2 regions of the Streptomyces daliensis genome follow, and region 1 is predicted to be linked to the other one. Evidence: riboswitches for the same ligand, from Rfam matches in the RefSeq annotation. Region 1 holds a riboswitch; the other holds the start of a gene.

Region 1 (3,366 bases):
CGGGGGTGCGGCTGCTGGGGGTCGGGGTGAGCGGGCTCGCGGACTTCACGCAGGAGGACCTGTTCGCGCAGGCCAGCGCGGCCGAGGCGCTCAGCGCGGCTGAGGCCGCTGCCGGTGGTGACGGTGCGGCCGGTGGTGCCGACGGCGCTGCTGATGGTGCCGCTCTCGGCGCCGATGTCGCTCCCGGTGAGCCTGCTGAGGATGCGGCGGACGACGCCGCGCACCCGGCGGCCGGGCCGGACGGGACGGCGGCGGGCGCCGGGTCGGCAACCGGAACCGGGACCGGATCAGTGGCCGAGCAGCCGCGGAACGGGGAGCCCGCGTCGGCGTCGGCACCGGCGCGTGAGCCTGCCGTCGAGGTGCCCGTGGGCAGGCGTTGGGTGGCGGGGCACGATGTCCGGCACGCCGAGTACGGCCCTGGATGGGTCCAGGGCAGCGGCATAGGCAGGGTGACCGTGCGGTTCGAGTATCCGGGCTCGGTACCGGGGCGGGTGCGGACGTTCTCCGTCGACGATCCGGACCTCAGCCCGGCCGATCCGCCACCGCTGGCGGCCATGGCCGCGATGACGGACGGAACGGGCCCGTCTCCGGACGACCGGGACCCGGCCGCGCGGGCGGCGACGGCAGGGGTGACCGGGGCCGCCGGGGCGGATCGCCGCCCGGGTGCCGCCCCTCAGCCCCCGGACCCGGACCCGGAGCCGGACCCGGCCACGCGCCCGAAGTTCCGGTCCCGGGCCGCGAGCGGCGGGACGGAGGGAGCCGTGGTCGGTGAGGGGCCCTCGCCCCTCACGGGTACGTCGAGCCCGTAGTGGTGGTAGAGCTGGAGTTCCTGCTCGGGGGAGAGATGGCGGCCCACTCCGAAGTCGGGCGCTTCCTTGATCAGGTCGCGCTCGAAGGGGATGCGCAGCGCCTCGTTCTCCACCTCGCTCGGCTCCAGGGGCACGAAGGCGTCACGGCTGAAGATGCCGGTGCGTACGGCGGCCCACTCGGGTTCGCCCGTGGCGTCGTCGAGATACACCTCGTCCACGGTGCCGATCTTCGTCCCCCTGCTGTCGACGGCCCTGCGGCCGATCAGGCTCCGCGGATCGATATCGGTCTGCACGGTCCCTCCTCCTGGTCGCGGCTGCTCCATCAGAGTCCCTGGAGTCCTTAGTACAACGAAAAGGCAGATTTCGGCCATTGGCCACTTGAGCGCACAGCCGGTCCTCTCGTCCTACCTCGCTGGTAGGCTCGGAAACGGCTGTCGACCCCGTGCGGGAGAGTCCTCTGGCAAAGTCGCCCGAGGCGCCGAAGGAGCAAACCCTCCCCGGAATCTCTCAGGCTCACGTACCGCGCGGACGAGGTCACTCTGGAAAGCAGGGCGGGCCGCGGTCCAGCGCCGGGTGCCCCTCCTCACCGACGGTGAAAGCCGGGCCGGGCGGGCCACACTGCCGGACGGTCCGGTGAAACTCTCAGGTCGTGATGACAGAGGGGGAGGCCATCCGGGCACCCGCGCCGTGGTGCCCCCAAAGGTCGCAGAGACCAGGAGGCCTCCGCAGATGACTTCCCATCGCATCCCCCTCACCGAGCTGGAGCGCGGCACACCGTTCGAGCGACGCCACATCGGCCCGGACACCGGCGCGCAGGCGAAGATGCTCGCTCAGGTCGGCTACGGCTCGCTGGACGAGCTGACCGCCGCCGCGGTGCCCGACGTGATCAAGAGCGTCGAAGCCCTCGACCTGCCGGAAGCTCGCAGCGAGGCGGACGTGCTGGCCGAGCTGCACTCCCTCGCCGGGCGCAACGAGGTGCTGCACTCCATGATCGGCCTGGGGTACCACGGGACGTTCACCCCGCCCGTGATCCTCCGCAACGTCATGGAGAACCCCGCCTGGTACACGGCGTACACCCCGTACCAGCCCGAGATCTCCCAGGGCCGCCTGGAGGCGCTGCTCAACTTCCAGACCGTCGTCGCCGATCTGACGGGGCTGCCCACCTCCGGCGCCTCCCTCCTGGACGAGCCCACCGCGGCGGCCGAGGCGATGGCCATGTCGCGCCGGGTCGGCAAGGTCAAGCAGGGCGTCTATCTCGTCGACGCCGACTGCCTGCCCCAGACCGTCGCCGTCCTGCGGACCCGGGCCGAGCCCACAGGCGTCGAGGTCGTCGTCGCCGATCTGAGCGAGGGCATCCCGGCCGCGATCGTCGAGCGCGGCGTCTTCGGCGTCCTGCTCCAGTACCCGGGCGCCTCCGGCGCCGTGCGCGATCCGCGTGCCCTCATCGACCAGGCCCACGAGCTGGGCGCCGTCGTCACCGTCGCCGCCGATCTGCTCGCGCTGACGCTCCTCACCTCGCCCGGCGAGCTGGGCGCCGACATCGCCGTCGGCTCCAGCCAGCGCTTCGGCGTCCCCATGGGCTTCGGCGGGCCGCACGCGGGCTACATGTCCGTGCGCGACGTGTACGCGCGCAGCCTGCCGGGCCGTCTCGTCGGCGTCTCCAAGGACGCCGACGGCCGCCAGGCGTACCGCCTCGCGCTCCAGACCCGTGAGCAGCACATCCGCCGCGAGAAGGCCACCAGCAACATCTGCACGGCGCAGGTGCTCCTCGCCGTGATGGCCGGGATGTACGCGGTCTACCACGGCCCCGATGGACTGGCCGCCATCGCGCGCCGCACCCACCGCTACGCCGCGCTCCTCGCCGAGGGCCTGCGGCAGGGCGGCGTGGAGGTCGTGCACGCGGCGTACTTCGACACCGTCACCGTGCGGGTGCCGGACGGCGCGGCCCGGATCGTGGCCCGCGCCCGCGACATGGGCGTCAACCTGCGGCACGTGGACGCCGACCACGTCGGGATCACCTGCGACGAGACGACGGGCCGCGCCCAGCTCGCCGCCGTGTGGGCCGCCTTCGAGGTCGAGGCCGACGTCGAGCGGCTGGACGCGGCGACGGACGACACGCTGCCCGCAGGGCTGCTGCGCGAGGACGAGTACCTGACGCACCCGGTCTTCCACGAGCACCGCTCGGAGACGGCGATGCTGCGCTATCTGCGCCGCCTCGCCGACCGCGACTACGCGCTGGACCGGGGCATGATCCCGCTCGGCTCCTGCACGATGAAGCTGAACGGCACCACCGAGATGGAGCCGGTCACCTGGCCGCAGTTCGGCGCGCTGCACCCCTTCGCGCCCGCCGAGCAGGCGCAGGGCTATCTCACCCTCATCCAGGAGCTGGAGGAGCGGCTGGCCGAGATCACCGGCTACGACAAGGTCTCCCTCCAGCCCAACGCCGGTTCGCAGGGTGAGCTGGCGGGGCTGCTCGCGGTGCGCGCGTACCACCGCGCGGCCGGTGACGAGCAGCGCACCGTCTGCCTCATCCCCTCCTCCGCGCACGGCACCAACG
Region 2 (3,366 bases), on a different contig from region 1:
GTCGCCCGGCTTGAGCAGCGCGAACATCGCGGCGGCGTTCGCGGACGCGCCGGAGTGCGGCTGGACGTTGGCCGCCTCGGCGCCGAACAGGGCCTTGATGCGGTCGCGGGCGATGTCCTCGACGACGTCGACGTACTCACAGCCGCCGTAGTAGCGGCGCCCGGGGTAGCCCTCGGCGTACTTGTTCGTCAGGACGGAGCCCTGGGCCTCCAGCGAGGCGACGGGGGCGAAGTTCTCCGACGCGATCATCTCGAGGGTGGACTGCTGGCGGTGAAGCTCGGAGTCGACGGCGGCGGCGACGTCCGGGTCCACCTCGTGGAGAGAACCATTCAAAAGCGACATGAAACCATCCCTGTTGGCACGGCTGGGGGTGGGTGGGAGACGGGAAGAGCAGCTCAGCTTCCGGCGGCGAAGGCGGTGTACTCCTCGGCGGAGAGCAGGTCGTCCGGCTCCTCCGAGACCTTCACCTTGAACAGCCAGCCGCCTTCGAAGGGCGCCGAGTTCACCAGTGCCGGGTCGTCCACGACGTCCTGGTTGATCTCGGTGATCTCGCCGGAGACCGGTGCGTACAGGTCGCTCACGGACTTGGTCGACTCCAGTTCGCCGCAGGGCTCGCCCGCGGTGACCGCGTCGCCGACCTCAGGGAGCTGGACGAAGACGACGTCGCCGAGTGCCTCGGCGGCGTGCGCCGTGATCCCGACCGTCGAGACGCCGTCCTCGGCGGCCGACAGCCACTCGTGCTCCTTGCTGTAGCGAAGCTGCTGGGGGTTGCTCATGGTGCGATTCTCCTGGATGAGAGGGGTGCGGGGGAAAACGGTCTTGGAAGATGGGACGAGTTCCACAGCGCGGGCGCCCGCACGGGCCGACGCGGGGTGCGTGCCGACGGATGCCCGTACGGTGGCGCGTCCGCTCCCGGAGTACGCCTCCGTCCGCCGGTGACGGGCCCGTGACGGGTGGTTTCAGCGCTGCCTCTTGTAGAAGGGCAGCGCGACCACCTCGTACGGCTCGTGGGAACCGCGGATGTCCACCGCGACCCCCTTGGTGCCCGGCTCCGCGTGCGCGGCGTCCACGTAGGCGATGGCGATCGGCTTGCCGAGGGTCGGGGAAGGGGCCCCTGAGGTGACCTCGCCGATCACCTCGCCCTCGGCCGAGACCACCCCGTACCCCGCGCGCGGCACCCGGCGGCCCTCGGCGATCAGGCCGACCAGCTTGCGCGGCGGGCTGTTCCGCGCCCGCTCGGCCGCCGCCTCCAGGGGCTCGCGCCCGACGAAACGTCCCTCGTTCGTCGTCTTCTCGAACTTCACCGTCCGGCCGAGACCCGCGTCGAAGGGCGTGGTCGACGTGCTCAGCTCGTGCCCGTACAGCGGCATCCCCGCTTCCAGGCGCAGCGTGTCCCGGCAGCTCAGGCCGCACGGGACGAGCCCCGCGCCGGAGCCCGCCTCCGTCAGCGCCTCCCACACGGCGACGGCGTCACCTGGCGCGACGAACAGCTCGAAGCCGTCCTCGCCGGTGTAGCCCGTACGGGCGATGAGCGCGTCCTTGCCCGCGACCGTGCCCGGCAGGCCCGCGTAGTACTTCAGCCCGTCCAGACCGGCGTCGGTCAGCGTTCGCAGGATGCCGACGGCCTCGGGGCCCTGGACCGCGAGCAGCGCGTAGGCGTCGCGGTCGTCGCGCACCTCGGCGCCGAAGCCCTCGGCGCGCGCGGTGAGCGCGTCCAGGACCACCTGCGCGTTGGCCGCGTTGGCGACGACCATGTAGGTCTCCTCGCCGGTGCGGTAGACGATCAGATCGTCGAGGATGCCGCCGTCCTCGTCGCAGATCATGGTGTAGCGGGCGCGGCCGACGGCGACCGCCGACAGGTTGCCGACCAGCGAATAGTCCAGCAGCGCCCCGGCGTCCCGGCCCGTGACGGTGATCTCACCCATGTGGGAGAGGTCGAACAGGCCCGCGCGGGTGCGGACGGCGTGGTGTTCGTCACGCTCGCTGCCGTAGCGCAGCGGCATGTCCCAGCCCGCGAAGTCGGTCATCGTCGCGCCGAGCGCGCGATGAGTGGCGTCGAGTGCGGTCTTACGAGGGGTGTCGCTCATGTCAGACAGGCTCCAGGGGGCAAGTGACCGGATGTCCTCCCCATCTGTCATCGGAACCTGAGAGGTTCGCCAGGAGCCCGTTCCCGTGGGCCTCGGCTTGCACCTTGGGTGGAGCCGCGCGGCGGCTCGCTTTTCAGATCTGCCTCATCCTGTGCGGTATCGGGGCCTGAGAGATTCAAGGGAGGACTTGCTCCTTCGGCGCCCCGTGGACGCCGCCTCCGTGCACACTGTGCGAGGGGCGGACGGCGTACGGACGGGGACTCTCCCGCGCGGATTCAAGCGGCCTGTATGGAGTTGGCCCGCACATCATGGCACGGCGCGGGTACCCGTGGTGCTCCTGGCGGGGAAGCAATCGTCTTGAACCGCATTACCTTTTCTTGACACTCTCGGGGAAAGCCGCGGTGGAGCGCCGGGGGCCCGGGGGAGGCCCCCGGGAAACGCAGGTATCCGGGGAGGGCGATCAGGTGGGCAGTCTGCGCAGTGCTTACGCGACGGTGACCGCGACGGTCACGGGGGGCGGAGCGGGAGGCGGTGCGGGTGCGGTGGTGCCCGCGCAGGCCCCCGTGCCCGTCCTGGAGCGGGATCTGCGCGGCACCGCCGCCAGACGCACGCTGCGCTTCGCGGCGGGTGACCTGGTCGTGGTCTCGGGACTGCCGGGCAGCGGCAAGTCGACGCTGATCCGGCGCACGGTGGCTCTCCACGACACCGTCAGCAGGATCGACTCGCAGGACACCAGGGAGCGCTGGGAGGCCAGGCTGCCCCGCTGGCTGCCCTACGGCGTCTACCGCCCCCTGGTCCGCCTCGCGCACTACGCGGGGCTGCGGCGGGCGCTGGCCTCGGGCGCGAGCGTCGTCGTCCACGACTGCGGGACGCAGGGCTGGGTGCGCGGCTGGCTGGCCAGGGACGCGCGGCGGCGCGGCAGGGGACTGCACCTGGTGCTCCTCGACGTGCCGCCCGTGGTCGCCCTGGAGGGCCAGGCCGAGCGGGGCCGGGGCGTCTCCGGGTACGCCTTCGCCCGGCACCGCAGGGCCGTGGGCCGCCTGATAGCGCAGGCGGAGGCGGGGCGGGTGCCCGAGGGCTGCTCCTCGGTCGTGCTGCTGGACCGGGAGGCGGCGGGTGCGCTGTGCGGGGTGGCGTTCGAGTAGAGGGGCGAGCAGGGGCACGTAGGGGACGAGCAGGGGCACGGTTCGGGGCGTTTTCCGGGGCCGCTTCCGGGATGCGTCCGGGGCGTGTTCCGGTGCGTTCCGGCGCGTACCGGAGTGTTCGCGGCGCCCCGGAC

The links. Region 1 has a riboswitch for glycine ahead of gcvP (aminomethyl-transferring glycine dehydrogenase). Riboswitches for the same ligand answer to the same signal wherever they lie in the genome.
Region 2: it holds a riboswitch for glycine, as region 1 does, so the genes downstream of both, gcvT (glycine cleavage system aminomethyltransferase GcvT) here and gcvP (aminomethyl-transferring glycine dehydrogenase) in region 1, are expected to answer to the same signal.

Annotation. Positions count from the first base shown of each region.
Region 1 is NZ_BAAGSO010000139.1:10,263-13,628, forward strand. It holds gene ACYVOO_RS40160 (DNA polymerase IV) at 1-809, shown strand, start outside; partial or broken gene ACYVOO_RS40165 (PRC-barrel domain-containing protein) at 704-1,102, opposite strand; glycine riboswitch at 1,245-1,342, shown strand; gene gcvP (aminomethyl-transferring glycine dehydrogenase) at 1,539-3,366, shown strand, end outside.
Region 2 is NZ_BAAGSO010000078.1:144,482-147,847, reverse strand. It holds gene glyA (serine hydroxymethyltransferase) at 1-342, opposite strand, end outside; gene gcvH (glycine cleavage system protein GcvH) at 396-776, opposite strand; gene gcvT (glycine cleavage system aminomethyltransferase GcvT) at 960-2,087, opposite strand; glycine riboswitch at 2,232-2,365, opposite strand; gene ACYVOO_RS17715 (AAA family ATPase) at 2,552-3,232, shown strand.